Regions from separate parts of the Streptomyces sp. ME02-8801-2C genome, predicted to be linked through region 1. Evidence: riboswitches for the same ligand, from Rfam matches in the RefSeq annotation. Region 1 holds a riboswitch; each other region holds the start of a gene.

The links. A riboswitch is a leader RNA that binds a small molecule or an ion and turns the genes downstream of it on or off. The one in region 1 is predicted to bind thiamine pyrophosphate.
Region 2: it holds a riboswitch for thiamine pyrophosphate, as region 1 does, so the genes downstream of both, thiO (glycine oxidase ThiO) here and thiC (phosphomethylpyrimidine synthase ThiC) in region 1, are expected to answer to the same signal.
Region 3: it holds a riboswitch for thiamine pyrophosphate, as region 1 does, so the genes downstream of both, PV396_RS29560 (thiamine ABC transporter substrate-binding protein) here and thiC (phosphomethylpyrimidine synthase ThiC) in region 1, are expected to answer to the same signal.

What each region holds. Positions count from the first base shown of each region.
Region 1 is NZ_JARAXP010000005.1:573,287-578,845, reverse strand. Features, by position in the region: gene PV396_RS19800 (hypothetical protein) at 1-728, shown strand, start outside; gene thiC (phosphomethylpyrimidine synthase ThiC) at 887-2,707, opposite strand; TPP riboswitch at 2,700-2,887, opposite strand; gene PV396_RS19790 (YibE/F family protein) at 2,959-4,836, shown strand; gene PV396_RS19785 (SsgA family sporulation/cell division regulator) at 4,944-5,381, opposite strand; gene PV396_RS19780 (IclR family transcriptional regulator) at 5,482-5,559, opposite strand, start outside.
Region 2 is NZ_JARAXP010000001.1:42,832-48,390, forward strand. Features, by position in the region: gene pknB (Stk1 family PASTA domain-containing Ser/Thr kinase) at 1-774, opposite strand, end outside; gene PV396_RS00210 (thiazole synthase) at 949-1,743, opposite strand; gene thiS (sulfur carrier protein ThiS) at 1,747-1,947, opposite strand; gene thiO (glycine oxidase ThiO) at 1,956-3,128, opposite strand; TPP riboswitch at 3,126-3,238, opposite strand; gene PV396_RS00225 (hypothetical protein) at 3,290-3,643, shown strand; gene PV396_RS00230 (FAD-dependent oxidoreductase) at 3,697-4,935, shown strand; gene PV396_RS00235 (Rv2175c family DNA-binding protein) at 5,033-5,404, shown strand; gene thiE (thiamine phosphate synthase) at 5,502-5,559, shown strand, end outside.
Region 3 is NZ_JARAXP010000009.1:226,498-232,056, reverse strand. Features, by position in the region: gene PV396_RS29565 (iron ABC transporter permease) at 1-1,006, opposite strand, end outside; gene PV396_RS29560 (thiamine ABC transporter substrate-binding protein) at 982-2,064, opposite strand; TPP riboswitch at 2,146-2,251, opposite strand; gene rlmN (23S rRNA (adenine(2503)-C(2))-methyltransferase RlmN) at 2,277-3,383, opposite strand; gene PV396_RS29550 (hypothetical protein) at 3,483-4,154, opposite strand; gene PV396_RS29545 (phosphatidate cytidylyltransferase) at 4,280-5,407, opposite strand; gene frr (ribosome recycling factor) at 5,407-5,559, opposite strand, start outside.

The DNA of each region.
Region 1 (5,559 bases):
TGGCACTCAACGCCACTGCTCTCATCACGGTCGCGGCGGCGAGCGAATACCAGCACTACGTGAAGGTCCGCGACGAACTGCGCCACCCGGCGCCGTCCACCCCGACGTCCGTCCACGAAACCGGCTCCACCGAGTCGAGCGCGGGCACGTTGGGGCTCGCCACCACGCTGGGCGAGGCCGCCGAGACCGCCGGGGCGGGTGCCGTCGCCGTCGTCGCGGTCCTGGCTCCTGTCCTCGCCGGCACGGCGGCGGCGATCTTCCTGCTCGTGGGCTACATCCTCAAGATGCTCAACCCCGAGCCGGCGTTCGCCCAGACCATGCTCACGACCGGATGGGTGTTCGGTGCGGTGACCGCAGTGGCGATACTCGTCGCCGCGGTCGGCCTTCTCATCACCGCCCTGCGCAACAGCCCAGAAGCGGAGGAGGACGGAGCCTACGGCGAACTGACCGAGGAGGTGGCGCTGGCCAGGGAAGCCTGGCGCGAGGCCCTGTTGGAGCGCGGCATCCTGCCGTTCCTCCGCGAGGCCCTCGCCGACCCCGGTACCGCGGCGATGAAGCGCAAGCCGGCCCCGCAACCCACCACCGGCCGTATGCCCCAACTCGGCTACAACCGGCCCGGCTTCACCAGCCCCGACGGCGGCCCGACGACGAGCCACCACCGCCCCAGCTTCACGAGCCCGGACTTCACCAGCCCGGACTTCGGAGGCCCGGACCACCCGCCGGAGTGACCGGCGGGTCTCCGGATACGAGGCACGGAACTCTGGGCTGTGGGCGAACCCAGGACTCAGCTGGAGAGGGCGGCCGCTGACGCCGCCTCACCATCCGGGCTGCCCGTCGAACCCACGGCCTGCGGACAGGCCGCGGGTTCGACCGAGTACTGATCCGCTCAGTCCGCCAGCGGCAGGTACACCCGGTTTCCGCTTGCCGCAAACTCCTTCGATTTCTGAAGCATCCCCTCGGCGACCTCCTCAGCCGTCGCCCCCGCAGCCGCGGTACCACCGAACTGCTCGGTGATGCTCTGGCTGATCTTCATGCTGCAGAACTTCGGTCCGCACATCGAACAGAAGTGGGCCGTCTTGGCGGGTTCCGCCGGCAGGGTCTCGTCGTGGAACTCGCGTGCCGTGTCCGGGTCGAGCGCCAGGTTGAACTGGTCCTCCCACCGGAACTCGAAGCGGGCGTCGGACAGCGCGTCATCCCATTCCTGCGCACCTGGGTGCCCTTTGGCGAGGTCGGCTGCGTGGGCGGCGATCTTGTAGGTGATGACACCCGTCTTGACGTCGTCACGATTGGGCAGACCCAAGTGCTCCTTGGGTGTGACATAGCAGAGCATGGCCGTGCCCCACCAAGCGATCATCGCGGCACCGATACCGGAAGTGATGTGGTCGTACGCCGGCGCGACGTCCGTCGTCAGCGGGCCGAGCGTATAGAACGGTGCTTCATCACAGATCTCCTGCTGGAGGTCGATGTTCTCCTTGATCTTGTGCATCGGGACGTGGCCCGGGCCTTCGATCATCGTCTGTACGTGAAAACGCTTCGCGATCCTGTTGAGTTCCCCGAGCGTCCGCAACTCCGCGAACTGTGCCTGGTCGTTGGCGTCGGCGATCGATCCGGGCCGCAGTCCGTCGCCGAGTGAGTACGTGACGTCGTACGCGGCGAGAATCTCGCACAGTTCTTCGAAATTCTCGTACAGGAACGACTCCTTGTGGTGCGCGAGACACCAGGCCGCCATGATCGAGCCACCGCGCGAGACGATGCCGGTCTTGCGGTTGGCGGTGAGCGGTACGTACGCCAGGCGGACGCCCGCGTGGACGGTCATGTAGTCCACGCCCTGTTCGGCCTGTTCGATGACCGTGTCCTTGTAGATCTCCCAGGTGAGTTCCTCGGCCCGGCCGTCCACCTTCTCCAACGCCTGGTAGAGCGGCACTGTGCCGATGGGAACAGGAGAGTTGCGCAGCACCCATTCACGGGTGGTGTGGATATTGCGGCCGGTCGACAGGTCCATGACCGTGTCGGCGCCCCAGCGCGTCGCCCAGGTCATCTTCTCGACCTCTTCCTCGATGGAGGAGGTGACCGCGGAGTTGCCGATGTTGGCGTTGACCTTCACCAGAAATCGTTTGCCGATGATCATCGGCTCGATCTCCGGATGGTTGACGTTCGCGGGCAGCACGGCACGCCCGGCTGCGATCTCCTCACGGACCACCTCGGGGTCGACGTTCTCCCGGACGGCCACGAACTCCATCTCGGGCGTTGTCTCCCCGCGGCGGGCGTACGCGAGTTGCGTCACCGCCTGACCGCTCCGGCTCCGGCGCGGCTGCCGGGGCCGTCCCGGGAACACCGCGTCGAGGTTCCTGAGCCCTCCGCGCGGCGAGGTGTGTTTGATCCCGTCGTCCTCCGGACGGACGGGACGGCCCGCGTACTCCTCGGTGTCGCCACGGGCGATGATCCAGTTGTCGCGCAGCGGAGCCAGTCCCCGGCGGACGTCGGTGTCGACCAGCGGATCGGTGTACGGACCGGAAGTGTCGTACAGAGTGACCGACTTCCCGTTGGTGAGATGCACCTGTCGGACTGGCACCCGAAGGTCGGGGCGGGAGCCCTCGACATACCCTTTGTGCCAGCCGATGGACTTCCCGGCCCCCTGGGACTCATTGCCCTCAACGGGCTGTTCGTCCTGGACGGAGGCAGGCGTGCGTGTGTCCTTGATGGTCATGAGACCTACTCCCTACGCCGGCATTACCCGGTAACAGGTTCAGCGGTCGACGCAGCGGATCCCGTCTGCCGATGTTTCATGTGAAACATCACTCGTTCCACGATGTTCCACGTGAAACATTGCTAAGACGGAGGTCAGCGCCCTCTCAGCCCGGTGCTCCGAGCTCCCGCGTGTGCAAAGGTGCCTCCACGCTAGCGTTAATTTGGGCGAGGTGAACAGAGGGCCCCTGCCGTTCTTGCGATGATCGGGCGGTGACCACGACGCAAGGACCCCCGTACCCGTCCTCCGAGCCCCCGCGCGGAAGCGGTGCCCAGCGCGGCTCCGGACCGGGCAGCGCAGACGGCGGCACCGGCGGAGCGACCGGTTCGAGAGGCGGTCCCGGATACGGTCCCGGCCGGACGTTCGACCGCGGCTACGGGCCGGCAGCGCGCACGGGTCAAGGCGGCCGTAGGAGCCCCGATGGCCGTCAGGGCCCGGATTTCGGGGCTGAGGGGCCGGGGACCGGTCAGTTCGACCCCTTTCCCGTTTCCGACGGCGGTCGAGGTCCTGGTCCGGGAGCAGGCGGTGGACACGATCACGGAACCGGCCGGGGACAGAGCGCCGACCCTGGGCACTATGCGCACCACGGCCACGGGCAGGGGGACGGAGACCGTGGCGGGCCTGGCGGCAGTTCCGGTGGCGGGCACGGTCCCGGTCCGGGTGACTCGCACGGGGGAGGAGGGCCCGGGCACGGTGGCGGCCCCGGACCCGACGACCATCACGACGGCCACTCGCACGGCCACAGTCACAGTCATGGCCCGGCCGCCCCTGTGTCCATCCACTTGCGGAAGATCATCGGGGCGATTCTGATCCCCTTCGCCGCGGCGGTCGTGGTCGGGCTGGCGGTGTTGTGGCCCGGGGGTGCCCCGGCACACGAGCGCACCGGCGTGGGATTCGACCGGCAGACCCAGGAGGCCACGGTCACCGAGGTCGTCGCAGTCGACTGCAAGTCCGTCAACGCCTCGGGGGACACCCCGACCGGCGGCACGTCCACCGCCGAGGGCTCCTACGCACAGCAGCAGGCGACCGGCGAGTGCAAGCGGGCGACGATCCGGGTCGACACCGGCAACGACAAGGGCCGTACGTTCACGGAGATCGTCCAGCCGGACCAGTCACGGCAGTTGCACGAGGGCGAGAAGGTCGTGGTGGCCTACGAGCCCTCGGCGCCGAAGGACCTCCAGTACTCGGTGGCCGACGTGAACCGCCGCTTCCCCATGGCCCTGCTGGCCGGGATCTTCGCGCTCGCCGTCGTGGTCGTCGGACGCATGCGCGGTGTGATGGCGCTGGTCGCGCTGGCCGTCAGCTTCATGGTGCTGACCTTCTTCATCCTGCCGGCGATTCTGCAGGGCTCGAACCCGCTGATCGTGGCGGTCGTCGGGGCCAGCGCCATCATGCTCATCGCGCTCTACATGTGCCATGGCCTCTCGGCCCGTACGTCGGTGGCAGTGCTCGGGACCCTGATCTCGCTGGTACTGATCGGCATCCTGGGCTCGATGTTCATCGGCTGGGCCGCGCTGACCGGCAACACGGACGACAACACGGGCCTGATCCATGGCCTGTATCCGTCCATCGACATGAGCGGTCTGCTGCTGGCCGGCGTCATCATCGGTTCGCTCGGCGTCCTGGACGATGTGACGGTCACGCAGACATCGGCGGTCTGGGAGCTTCACGAGGCCAACCCGACGATGGGGTGGCGCGGGCTGTACCGCGCCGGTATCCGTATCGGCCGCGACCACATCGCGTCCGTCGTCAACACCCTCGTCCTCGCCTACGCGGGCGCCGCGTTGCCGCTGCTGCTGCTCTTCTCCATCGCCCAGAGCAGCGTCGGGGCGGTCGCCAACAGTGAACTCGTCGCGGAGGAGATCGTACGGACCCTGGTGGGCTCGATCGGCCTGGTCGCGTCCGTACCGGTGACCACCCTCCTGGCTGCGCTGATGGTCTCGGCCGACCGCCCGGGTACGGAACCGCTCGCCGCCACAGCGGGGGCAGGGGGAACGGGACTCGGAGGAGGGCCCGCAGCCGGGGCTGAAGCGGGCGCGGGAGCCGCGGCCCAGGCCCGCGCCGGGAAGGGCCGTCGCCGCAAGCACTGACTGAGCCGTAGGGCACACAGACCGCGCGCCTGGACTACGGCCGCGCGCTTCTCCTGCCTCCGAGGAGAAGCGTTACACCACCGTCGGGAGCTCTCCCGGGACCCGGTTCAGCCCGCGCTCTGTTCCTCCGCCAGAATGCGGTCCAGCGCCTCGTCGAGGTGGGCGTCGAAGTCGGCGAGGGAACGCTCCTGCCCCAGCGGCACAAGCTTGTCCGTACGGTCGAGGAACGCCACCAGCGGCGCCGCACCCGAGCGGAACAGCGCCTGGTCACCGCCGACCTGAAGCCGGATCAGCACCTCGCCCAGGACCTCGCTGTCGGCGGGCGAGATCCGCACATCCCCGTCCCCGCACGGTCGCCCCACGCCATCGATCAGCAGCTCGCGCCCGAAGGCCCAGGTCACAGGAGCGTCGCCGGGCAGATGGAAGGTCAGCCGGACGGCATAGGGATCACAGGTCTCGTAACGCAGCTCCACCGGAATACGGAAGGAGAGCTCCTCCGAGACAAGAAAGCTCATCATGACTTCTGCCTGCACCGACTCGCGCATCGCCTATCCCTGTCACTTGCCGCGGACTGGCCTGGAATCATCGCTCTGATACTGCTCGAATCTTGCTGAAAGTACACGATGAATCACAAGGAGTGAGTTTTCAGATACTGATAGAGATCGCGAGCGATCCGAGCAGTCTTCCGACCTCTGTCTGCAGCTGCTGTGCCGCGACTAGCAG
Region 2 (5,559 bases), on a different contig from region 1:
GTTGCGCGCGGTCGCCGAGGCGACCAGCGCGTCCAGCTCGAGGGCCAGCCCGGGGACGAGGGACGAGGGCGGCGGCACGTCCTCGTGCAGGTGCTTGTAGAGCACCAGCGCGGGGGAGTCGCCGTAGTGCGGCTGGTCGCCGGTCAGCATCTCGTAGAGGACGATTCCGCAGGCGTACACATCGACCCGTGGGTCGGTGGTGCCGGTCTCGATCTGCTCGGGTGCGAGGTAGGAGACGGTGCCGAGGACGGCACCGGTCGTGTTGGTGACCGTGTCCACGGCCCGCACGAGCCCGAAGTCGGCGACCTTGACCCGGCCGTCGTCCCCTATGAGCACGTTCTCGGGCTTCATGTCGCGGTGCACGAATCCGGCCCGGTGGGCGGCGCCGAGCGCGGCGAGCACGGGCTCCAGGATGTCGAGCGCGGCCCTCGGCTGGAGCGCGCCGCGTTCACGGAGCACGTCACGCAGGGTGCAGCCGGCGACGTACTCCATGGCGAGATAGACGTACGACCCGTCGGTGCCCTGGTCGAAGACCTGCACGACGTTGGGGTGCGCGAGCCGGGCCACGGACTTCGCCTCGCGGATGAACCGCTCGACGAAGGACACGTCGGCGGCGAGCGAGGGGTGCATCACCTTGAGGGCGAGCACGCGGTCGAGGCGGGTGTCCACGGCCCGGTAGACCGTGGCCATCCCGCCGACCGCGATCCGCGCGTCCACGCGATAGCGACCGTCGAGCACCTGCCCGACGAGAGGGTCCTGAAGGGTCGTGTCCACGCAGGCGAGTGTACGAGCCGTCACTGACAGGGCCGCGATCTCACTCGGGAAAGCAGCAGGACTGAAGCCGACCTGTGACGCGAACCGAGACGGAGAGCCGCCGACGGTGGGAAGCCCCCACCGGAGAGCTCCCCTTGCCAGCGGGCTGGAAACGGGCGGTGCGCGGGTGGGAGATCAAAAATTGGGCCGCTCCGGATCCAGCACGGCCAGCCCCTCCGCAGGAGACGACGCCTCGGCGAAGTGACGCCGCGGAATCCGCCCCGCCCGGTAGGCCAACCGCCCCGCCTCCACCCCGCTCCGCATGGCGGCAGCCATCAGCACGGGTTCCTGAGCCCGGGTGACCGCCGACGCCAGCATCACCCCCGCACACCCCAGCTCCATCGCCAGCGCCACGTCCGACGCCGTCCCCGCCCCCGCGTCCAGAATCACCGGCACACGCGCGTGCTCCACGATCAGCTGGAAGTTGTGCGGGTTGCGGATCCCCAGCCCCGACCCGATCGGCGACCCGAGCGGCATGATCGCGGCGCACCCGACGTCCTCCAGCTTGCGTGCCAGCACCGGATCGTCGTTCGTGTACGGCAGCACCGTGAACCCGTCGTCCACCAGCACCTCCGCCGCGTCCAGCAGTTCGATGGGATCCGGCAGCAGCGTCCGCTCGTCGGCGATGACCTCCAGTTTCACCATGTCCGTACCGAGCGCCTCCCGGGCCAGCCGGGCCGTCAGCACGGCCTCGCCGGCGGTGAAGCATCCCGCCGTGTTGGGCAGCACCTGGATGCCGAGCCGTTCCAGCACCGACAGCACCGACCCGTGCACCGAGGGATCGACGCGCCGCATCGCGACGGTCGTCAGTTCCGTGCCCGAGGCCACCAGGGCCCGTTCCAGCACCTCGAGGCTGGGCGCGCCCCCCGTACCCATGATCAGCCGGGACGCGAAGGCCGTACCACCGAGGACAAAGGGATCGTCGGCCATGGTTCAGCCTCCCTGGACGGCGGTGAGGACCTCGACGCGGTCTCCCTCGGCGAGGGGGGTCGAGGACCAACGCGCGCGTGGGACGACGGTTTCGTTGAGCGCGGCGGCCACACCGGAAGGCGCCGGGGTGAGGGTCTTCACCAGCGCGTCGAGCGCGGTACCGGCGGACACCTCTTGCTGCCGGCCGTTGACCAGGATGTTCAGGGAATGGCTCATGCGAACTGCTCCATGCGTACGGCGTGGACGGCGTCGAACCGTCGAGGGGTGAAGGCGCGGGCCTCGTCCGGCAGTTCACCGGTGGCCAGGGCGGCGGCCATCGCGTCTCCGGTGACCGGCGTCAGCAGCACGCCGTTGCGGTAGTGCCCGGTGGCCACCAGAAGCCCGTCCAGCGCGGTCGGGCCCAGCAGCGGCGCGTTGTCGGGGGAGCCGGGGCGCAGTCCCGCGCGGGTCTCCGTCAGCGGCAACTCGGTGATCCCGGGGACGAGTTCGTGGGCGTCGCGCAGCAGCTCGTAGACACCGCCCGCCGTGACGGTGGTGTCCCAGCCCAGCTCCTCGCTGGTCGCCCCGACGACCAGCTCACCGTTCTCGCGCGGCACCAGATAGACCTGGCTGCCGCGCACCACGGCCCGCACGGTCCGGCTCAGGAAGGGCGCGTACCGCTGCGGCACGGTCACCCGCAACACTTGCCCCTTCACGGGCCGTACGGGTGGCAGCACAGCCTCCGGGACTCCCGCGAGCCGTCCGCTGAGGCTGCCCCCGGCCAGCACGACCGACCCGGCGGCCAGTTCGTCGCCGTCCGAGTCCGTGACCCCCACGGCCCGCCCCCGCCGTACCTCGAGCCGTTCGGCCCAGGTCCGGCGCAGCACGACCCCGGCGCGCTCGCACGCGGCCACCAGCGCCCCGGCCAGCCGTCGCGGATCGATCTGGTGGTCGCCGTCCACCCGCAGCCCCCCGCGCACGCCCGGCGCGAGCATCGGCTCCAGGCGCCGGCATTCGCGCCCGGACAGCCACTCCGACTGCAGGCCGGAGCGCTGTTGCAGGGCGTGCAGTTCGCGCAGCTCGGCGCGGTCGTCGGCGTCGAGCGCGACGGCGAGGGTGCCGCAGCGGCGGTAGCCGAGGTCATGACCGGTCAGCTCGGTGAGCTCGGCGACGAAGTCCGGATAGCGGCGGGCCGACTCCAGGTTCAGCCCCAGCAGGGTCTGCTCCCCGTGGTGCAGTTCGGTGACGGCGGCCAGCATCCCGGCCGCCACCTGCGCGGCCCCGCCGCCCGGCACGGGATCCACGACGGTCGTGGCGAGCCCGCGCTGCGCGGCCCGCCAGGCCGTCACCAGCCCGATGATCCCGCCGCCGACGACCACGACGTCCGAGGTGTGTGTACGCGACATGGGCGTCCAGCCCCTCCCTTCGCCGGCATGACCCGGATCAGGTTCGTACGGTCGGAGGCCGCCCAGCCTCCCTCTCAGCCCGGTGCGTCCGGGCTCCCGCGAGTGCTTACGCTGGTCACCCTAGCCCGCAGTGCGACGCCCATGTAAGGGAGCCCGTCCCCATGCCCCGCTCGCTCGACGGCCTCGTCCTCGCCCCTGTCACGGACCAGGCCCCAGGTCAGGTGGGGACGCGCACCCGGTTCACCTACCACGAGCGAAACGGCGAGATCTGGGCCGAGTACGCGGGCGGCGATGTCGTACGCGGCCATCTCGTGGGTACACGGGAAGGTGACCGGCTCGACTTCCGGTACGTGCAGCTGAAGCGCGACGGGACGACGTCCTCGGGCCACTGTGTGTCCGAGGTGACCGAACTGCCCGACGGGCGGCTGCGGTTGGCGGAGACCTGGGAGTGGGAGTCGCAGCCGGGCAGTGGGACGAGCGTGGTGGAACAGGTCGAGCGCGTGGTTGTGGAGTAGGTCACTGACCGCGCCCACTGACTGACAATTTGTCAGTTGTCTATGGTGATCGGGTGAGCGAGCAGACGCAGGCACAGGACACACCGGGCGGGCTGCGGGCGCGGCGCGTGGTCGTCGTGGGCGCGGGCATGGCCGGGGTGCAGACCGCGGTCGCCCTGCGGGAGCAGGGGTTCACGGGCACCGTCACGCTGCTGGGTGCCGAGCCCCATCAGCCGTACGACCGGCCGCCCCTGTCCAAGGCCGTACTGCTGGGCAAGGCGGAGGACTCCGCCTTCGACGTCGACTTCGAGGCCCTCGGTATCGAACTGCTGCTCGGGTGCGAGGTGCTGGGCGTCCGAGGCGCCGAACATGAACTGGACACCGCCGAGGGGCCCGTCCCGTACGACGTCCTGGTCCTCGCGACCGGCGCCGAACCGATCCGGCTGCCGGGCACCGAGGGCGTACCCGGGGTGCATCTGCTGCGGACCCTCGACGACGCCGAGCGGCTGCGGCCGGTCCTCGCACGTCAGCATGACATCGTGGTCGTCGGGGCGGGCTGGATCGGCGCCGAGTTCGCCACCGCCGCCCGCGAGGCCGGCTGCTCCGTCACCGTCGTGGAGGCCGCCGACCGGCCGCTCGCGGGCGCCCTGCCCGCCGAGGTGGCCGCGCCGATGGCCGCCTGGTACGCCGACAGCGGCGCCTCGCTGCGCACCCACGCGCGCGTGGCACGCGTCGAGCCCGGCGCGGTGGTGCTCGACGACGGCTCGCGGCTGCCCGCAGGCGCCGTCGTCGTCGGCATCGGGGCCCGCCCGGCCACGGCCTGGCTCACGGGCTCGGGGATCACCCTGGGCGAGCACCGCGAGGTCGTCGCCGACGACCATCTGCGCACCTCCCAGGCGGACGTCTACGCGGTCGGCGACTGCGCCTCCTTCCCCTCGGGAAGGTACGGCCGACGTCTTCTGGTCCACCACTGGGACAACGCCCTCCAGGGACCCCGTACGGTCGCCGCCAACATCATCGGGGAGTCCCCGGCGGTCTACGACCCCGTCCCGTACTTCTGGTCGGAGCAGTTCGGCCGCTTCGTCCAGTACGTCGGCCACCACCAGTCCGCCGACACCACCCTGTGGCGCGGCGACCCGGCCGGGCCCGCCTGGACGGTCTGCTGGCTGCGCGAGGGCCGCCTGGCCGCCCTGCTGGCCGTGGGCCGCCCCCGGGACCTGGCCCAGGGGCGCCGGCTGATCGAGGCGGGCACCCTGATGGACGCCGAGGCCCTGACGGACCCCTCCCGGCCACTGAAGGCGGCCACGGCGTAGGGCCGGGCGTTGCCCGACGCGGCTCGACACCATCACAACGGCGCAGGTCACAGGGGTCCCGCTTCCGACTGTCAGTGCGGGATGGCAGGCTTGTCCCGTGACCGAGATTGACGCAAAGATCGATGCTCTCGTCCCCGCCTGGCTCACGCTGCCCGACATCGCGGAAATCCTCGACATCGAGGTGACACGCGTCCGGCAGTTGGTCAAGGAGGGCCAAGTGATCGCCGTACGCCGTGGCGAGAACCGCGCGCTGCACGTCCCCGCCGCCTTCATCGACGGGGCCGAGCAGAAGGTCGTCAAGGGCCTCACCGGCACCCTGACGCTCCTGAGGGACGACGGCTTCTCCGACGAAGAGATGCTCGAGTGGCTCTTCACTCCCGACCCGAGCCTGCCCGGCACCCCCGCGCAGGCCCTCAGCGAGAATCGCGGCACGGAGGTGAAGCGCCGGGCCCAGGCGCTCGCCGTCTGATCCGACCAGCCGCCGGTGTGCGGGCCTCGGCCCGCACACCACCACACAGGGGCGCGCCCGGGTGAACACCCAGGGGCGCGCCCATGGGGGGACACGTATGCCCGAGACGACCGACACCGTGCCCGGGGCGAGCGCCGGTACCGCCCGTGCGCGGC
Region 3 (5,559 bases), on a different contig from region 1:
AGTAGCCGAGGCCCGCGCCGCCCGGCGTGGCGAACGACCGCTGCACGAGCACGGCGAGCGGCAGCACCAGCAGGAGGGCGATGCTGGCCAGCACCCCGCCGAGCAGCGCCCACTGACCCCGGCCGCGGGGCCTGCGGGCGGTCGTCTCCGGTGCCACGAGCCGCAGCGCGCTCTCCCGCCGCCGTACCGTCCCGGCGTGCACGGCGAGGATCGCGCCCACCGCCACGAACTGCACGATCGTCAGCACGGCGGCCGTACCGAGGTCGAAGATCTCCGAGGTCTGCCGGTAGATCTCCACCTCGAGGGTGGCGAAGGTGGGCCCGCCGAGGATCTGCACCACTCCGAAAGAGGTGAAGGTGAAGAGGAAGACCATGAGCGCGGCGGCGGCGACGGCGGGTGCGAGGGCGGGCAGCGTGACCTGCCGCCAGGCTGTGAACCGCGAGGCGCCGAGCATCCTCGCGGCCTCCTCCTGCCGTGGGTCGAGCTGCGCCCAGAGCCCGCCGACCGTCCGTACGACGACGGCGTAGTTGAAGAAGACATGCGCGAGCAGGATCGCCCACACGGTCGTGTCCAGCCGTACGCCCCACAGCTCGTCGAGCAGCCCGCCACGCCCGACCAGTGCCAGGAACGCCGTACCGACCACGACGGTCGGCAGTACGAAGGGCACGGTCACCACGGCCCGCAGAATCTGCTTGCCCCTGAAATCGAAGCGCGCGAAGACATACGCGCCGGGGAGTGCGATCAGCAGCGTGAGCGCGGTGGACGCGAACGCCTGCCAGACGGTGAACCAGAGCACGCGCCGGATGCCGGAGTCGCCGAGCACGTCCCCCAGCTGTCCCAGCCGCCAGACCCCGTCGACGTGCAGACCGCGCGCGACGATCGCGGCGACGGGATAGGCGAAGAAGAGCGCGAAGAAGACGACGGGCAGCGCGAGCAGGGCACCGCGCAGAGCGGCGCCCCGCCTGCGCGCGAGCGCCCCGGCTACTTCAGTACGAGCGATGTCCACGACTTGACCCACTGGTCACGGTGTTCGGCGATCTTCGCGGGGTCCATGGTCTCGGGGTCCTTGGCCTGCGGCCCGTACTCGGTGAACTCGGCGGGCACCTCGGCGCCCTCGCGTACCGGGTACACGAACATGTTGAGCGGCATGTCCTCCTGGAAGGTCTTGCCGACCAGGAAGTCGAGCAGCGCCTTGCCGCCAGCGCTGTTCTTCGCGTTGCTGAGCAGCCCCGCGTACTCGATCTGCCGGAAGCAGGTGCCCATCGCGACCCCGGTCGGAGCGGCGGTCGGCTTCGGGTCGGCGAAGATCACCTCGGCGGGCGGCGAGGATGCGTACGAGACGACGAGGGGCCGGTCGCCCTTGGCCTTCTTGCCGCCGGCCGACCCGGAGAACTCCTCGTTGTACGCCTGCTCCCAGCCGTCGACCACCTTCACACCGTTGGCCTGCAGCTTGGCCCAGTAGCCGCTCCAGCCGTCATCCCCGTACTTGGCGGCGCTGCCGAGCAGGAACCCGAGTCCGGGCGAGGAGGTGGAGGCGTTCTCGGTGACGAGGAGGTCCTTGTAGGCGGGCTTGACCAGATCGTCGAAGGACTCGGGCGGGGTCAGCTTGTGCTCGCTGAACCAGGCCTTGTCGTAGTTGACGCAGATGTCGCCGGTGTCGATCGGGGTGACCCGGTGCTTGTCGTCGTCCGTCCGGTACGCGGGCAGGATCGCGTCGGCGTCCTTCACCTCGTACGACTGGAACAGGCCGTTGTCGAGCGCGCGGGAGAGCAGGGTGTTGTCGACGCCGAAGAAGACGTCGCCCTGCGGGTTGTCCTTGGTGAGGATCGCCTTGTTGACGGCCTGCCCGGCGTCGCCGTCCTTGAGGACCCTGACCTTGTACCCGGACTGCTTCTCGAAGGCGGCGAGGACGCCCTTCGAAACGGCCCACGAGTCGTGGCTGACCAGGGTGACGGTCTTGCTTTCCGCAGCCGAACCGCTGCCGCTGTCCTCGGACCCGCACGCGGACAGCGCGACCAGCCCGAGCCCGACGGCAAGGGCCGTGACCTGCTTGGTGATGCTCACTGGATTCTTCCTCCTGGGATGACCAGGAAGAGACGCGGCCCTGCCCGGACCCCATGACGGGTTCCGGGCAGGGCGCAACAGCTTGAGTGATGACCGAACTTCCTACCCAGAATGACCTGGGCGAGGTTCAGAGGGTCTGCGGGCTGTCCCGCACTCTCAGCGCTGTGGCGCTCCCCTGTCGGAATATGAAGGTATGTAGGTACGACGTAAGACTACCGCTCGGTGGCCGCCAGCTGACCGCACGCCCCGTCGATCTCCTGCCCTCGGGTGTCCCGAACGGTCACGGGCACCCCGTGCGCGGCGATGGCCTCGACGAACGCCTTCTCGTCCTCGGGCCGCGAGGCCGTCCACTTGGACCCCGGAGTGGGGTTCAGCGGAATCAGGTTGACGTGCACGGGCTTGCCCCTGAGCAGCCGCCCGAGCCGGTCACCACGCCAGGCCTGGTCGTTGATGTCCCTGATCAGCGCGTACTCGATGGACAGCCGACGCCCCGACTTCGCCGCGTACTCCCACCCGGCGTCGAGGACCTCGCGCACCTTCCACCGTGTGTTCACGGGTACGAGGGTGTCGCGCAGCTCGTCGTCCGGCGCGTGCAGGGAGATCGCGAGCCGGCACTTGAAGCCCTCGTCGGAGAACCGGTGGATGGCCGGCACCAGCCCGACGGTCGAGACGGTGATCCCCCGCTGCGACAGCCCGACACCGTCCGGCTCGGGGTCGGTCAGCGCACGGATGGCACCGACGACACGCTTGTAGTTGGCCAGGGGCTCGCCCATGCCCATGAACACGATGTTGGAGAGCCGCGCGGGCCCACCGGGAATCTCCCCGTCCCGAAGCGCACGCATCCCGGCCACGATCTGGTGCACGATCTCGGCGGTGGACAGGTTCCGGTCGAGCCCCGCCTGCCCGGTCGCGCAGAACGGGCAGTTCATCCCGCACCCCGCCTGCGAGCTGATGCACATGGTCACCCGGTCCGGGTAGCGCATGAGCACCGACTCGACGAGCGTCCCGTCGACCATCCGCCACAGGGTCTTGCGGGTGGTGTCCTGGTCGGTCGACAGATGACGCACGACCGTCATCAGCTCGGGAAGCAGCGCCTCCTGGAGCTTGCCGCGCGAGGCGGCCGGGATGTTCGTCCACTCGGCCGGGTCGTGCGCGAACCGCCCGAAGTAGTGCTGCGAGAGCTGCTTGGCACGAAACGGCTTCTCACCGATCGCGGCAACGGCCTCTTTACGCTCGGCGGGCGTGAGATCGGCAAGATGCCGCGGCGGCTTCTGAGCTCCGCGCGGGGCGACGAATGTGAGTTCTCCTGGCTTAGGCATGGCTGTACCAGTGTCGCAGACATCCGGCCACCCCCTCACCGCCCTGTGGACAACCTCAGGCGCGGAGACAAAACCCCAGCTCGGCAGCCGTCCGCCTGCTCACCGCGGCGCAGCCGCCATCACCCCCCGAAGCTCCGCCACCTCCCGCTCCAGCTCGCGGTAGTGGTCGCTGACCTTCTGCCGGGCCGTCGGTGTGACGCGGCCCCCGTCCAGTTCGGTCAGCCGGTCGCCCAGGGCGGTGAGGCCTGTCTGCCAGTCGTGCCAGCCGTCGGCGCCCTGGGCTGCGGCCAGCTCGCCCCGGGCCGCGCGCAGGGCCTCGTGGGCCCCCTCGCGCAGCGGGACCAGGTCGGCGCGCAGCCGTTCGGTGCGTTCGCGGAGGTAGACGAGGGACTCGCCGTATCCGGCGAACGTCTCCCGCAGCTCGGTCATCGACCTGACCTGGTCCCCGAGCGCCTCCAGCCAGGGCAGGGCCACCTCGACGCCGTGCTCGGCCGCCCCGACGGTCGCCGTACGGACCTCGAGGTAGTTCTGGGACACTCCGTCCAGGTCGGCGAAGACACTCATCGCGCCGAGCGTCTGCTCGCGGATGGTGTCCGAAGGGAGTCCGTCCCCCCGGTCGAGCAGCGCCTCGATCCGCTCCAGCTCGCCCCGCACCGCCCTGCGCAGCTCCAGCAGCGCCTGATGAGCCGCGTCGGCGGTCTCGACCGGGCCGGCGACAGCCGCCAGCCCCTCGGCCTGCCGCTGGCGTCTTGCCCGACTACGCCCCCACATGCACGCCACCCCTTCCGGACGGATCGACCGCACTGAAGTCGATCTTAGGTTCGAAAGGGGTGGTTTCAGGCCGTCGGAGGTCTTTCACACGAAACCCGGACCGTACTGGAACATTCCGGCCGCCCTCAGCCCACGAAGGCGACGAACAGCAGCCACACGACAGGAGCCGTGGGAAGCAGCGAGTCCAGCCGGTCCATGATGCCGCCGTGTCCCGGCAGCAGCGTGCCCATGTCCTTGATGCCCAGGTCCCGCTTGATCATGGACTCGCCGAGGTCGCCGAGCGTCGCGCTGACCGCGACCGCGAGGCCCAGCAGCAGTCCCTGCCACCAGGTGCCGTCGTCGATCACGTACGCCATCAGCAGCGCGCCCGCCACCATCGCGAACGCGACCGCGCCGAACAGCCCCTCGCGGGTCTTGCCGGGGCTGATGCGCGGGGCGAGCTTGTGCTTGCCGAAGCGCCAGCCGATCGCGTACGCGCCCGTGTCGCTGACGACGGTCAGGAGGAGGTACGTCATGACGCGCTGCGCACCGTCGTCGGCGGTGAGCATCATCGCGACGAAGGTGGCCAGGAACGGGACGTAGAACGCCGCGAAGACGCCCGCCGTGACGTCCCTGAGGTAGCCCTCCGGAGGTTCCGTCATACGCCAGACCAGGACCGCGAGCGCGGTGAGCGCCATGGCGACCCATGCGCCACCGGGACCTCGGACGTATCCGGAGACGACCATCGCGGCCCCGCCGAGCGCCAGCGGCACCAACGGCGCCCTGATGTCCTTGCGTTCCTGGAGCCGGGACGTCAGTTCCCACAGGCCCACCACGACGGCGACCACGATCACCCCGACGAAGGCGGCCTTGACGACGAACAGCGACGCGATGATCACCGCGCCGAGTCCGACGCCGACCCCTATGGCCGCGGCGAGGTCCCGGCCCGCGCTCTTCTTCTGCGGGGCGGGGGCGGGCTGCTGGGCGTCGTCGGGCGTGGGCATGGAATCCGGCTTCTGCGGCACCGTCCCATAGGGCTGTGCCTGCGGCATCTCGTCGCGGAACAAAGGGCCGCCCGGCCGAGCGGCCCCCCGCTCGTCATCCTGGTCTCCGCCGTGTGCGGGTACGTCGGGCACGATGGGCATGGGGCGAGTCTGCTGCGCGTGCTGCGCATCGTACGCGGGACCCGCCGGGGCAGCCCCCTGGACAGGCCCTCCGTCGGACGGCCCCCAGTACCCGGCGTGGGGCGGCGCCCCCCAGGAAGAGTCGTTCATCAGACTTCGAGAAGCTCCGCTTCCTTGTGCTTGAGAAGCTCGTCCACCTGCGCGACGTACTTCGCGGTGGTGTCGTCGAGCTCCTTCTCCGCGCGACGGCCCTCGTCCTCGCCGACCTCGCCGTCCTTGACGAACTTGTCGATGGTGTCCTT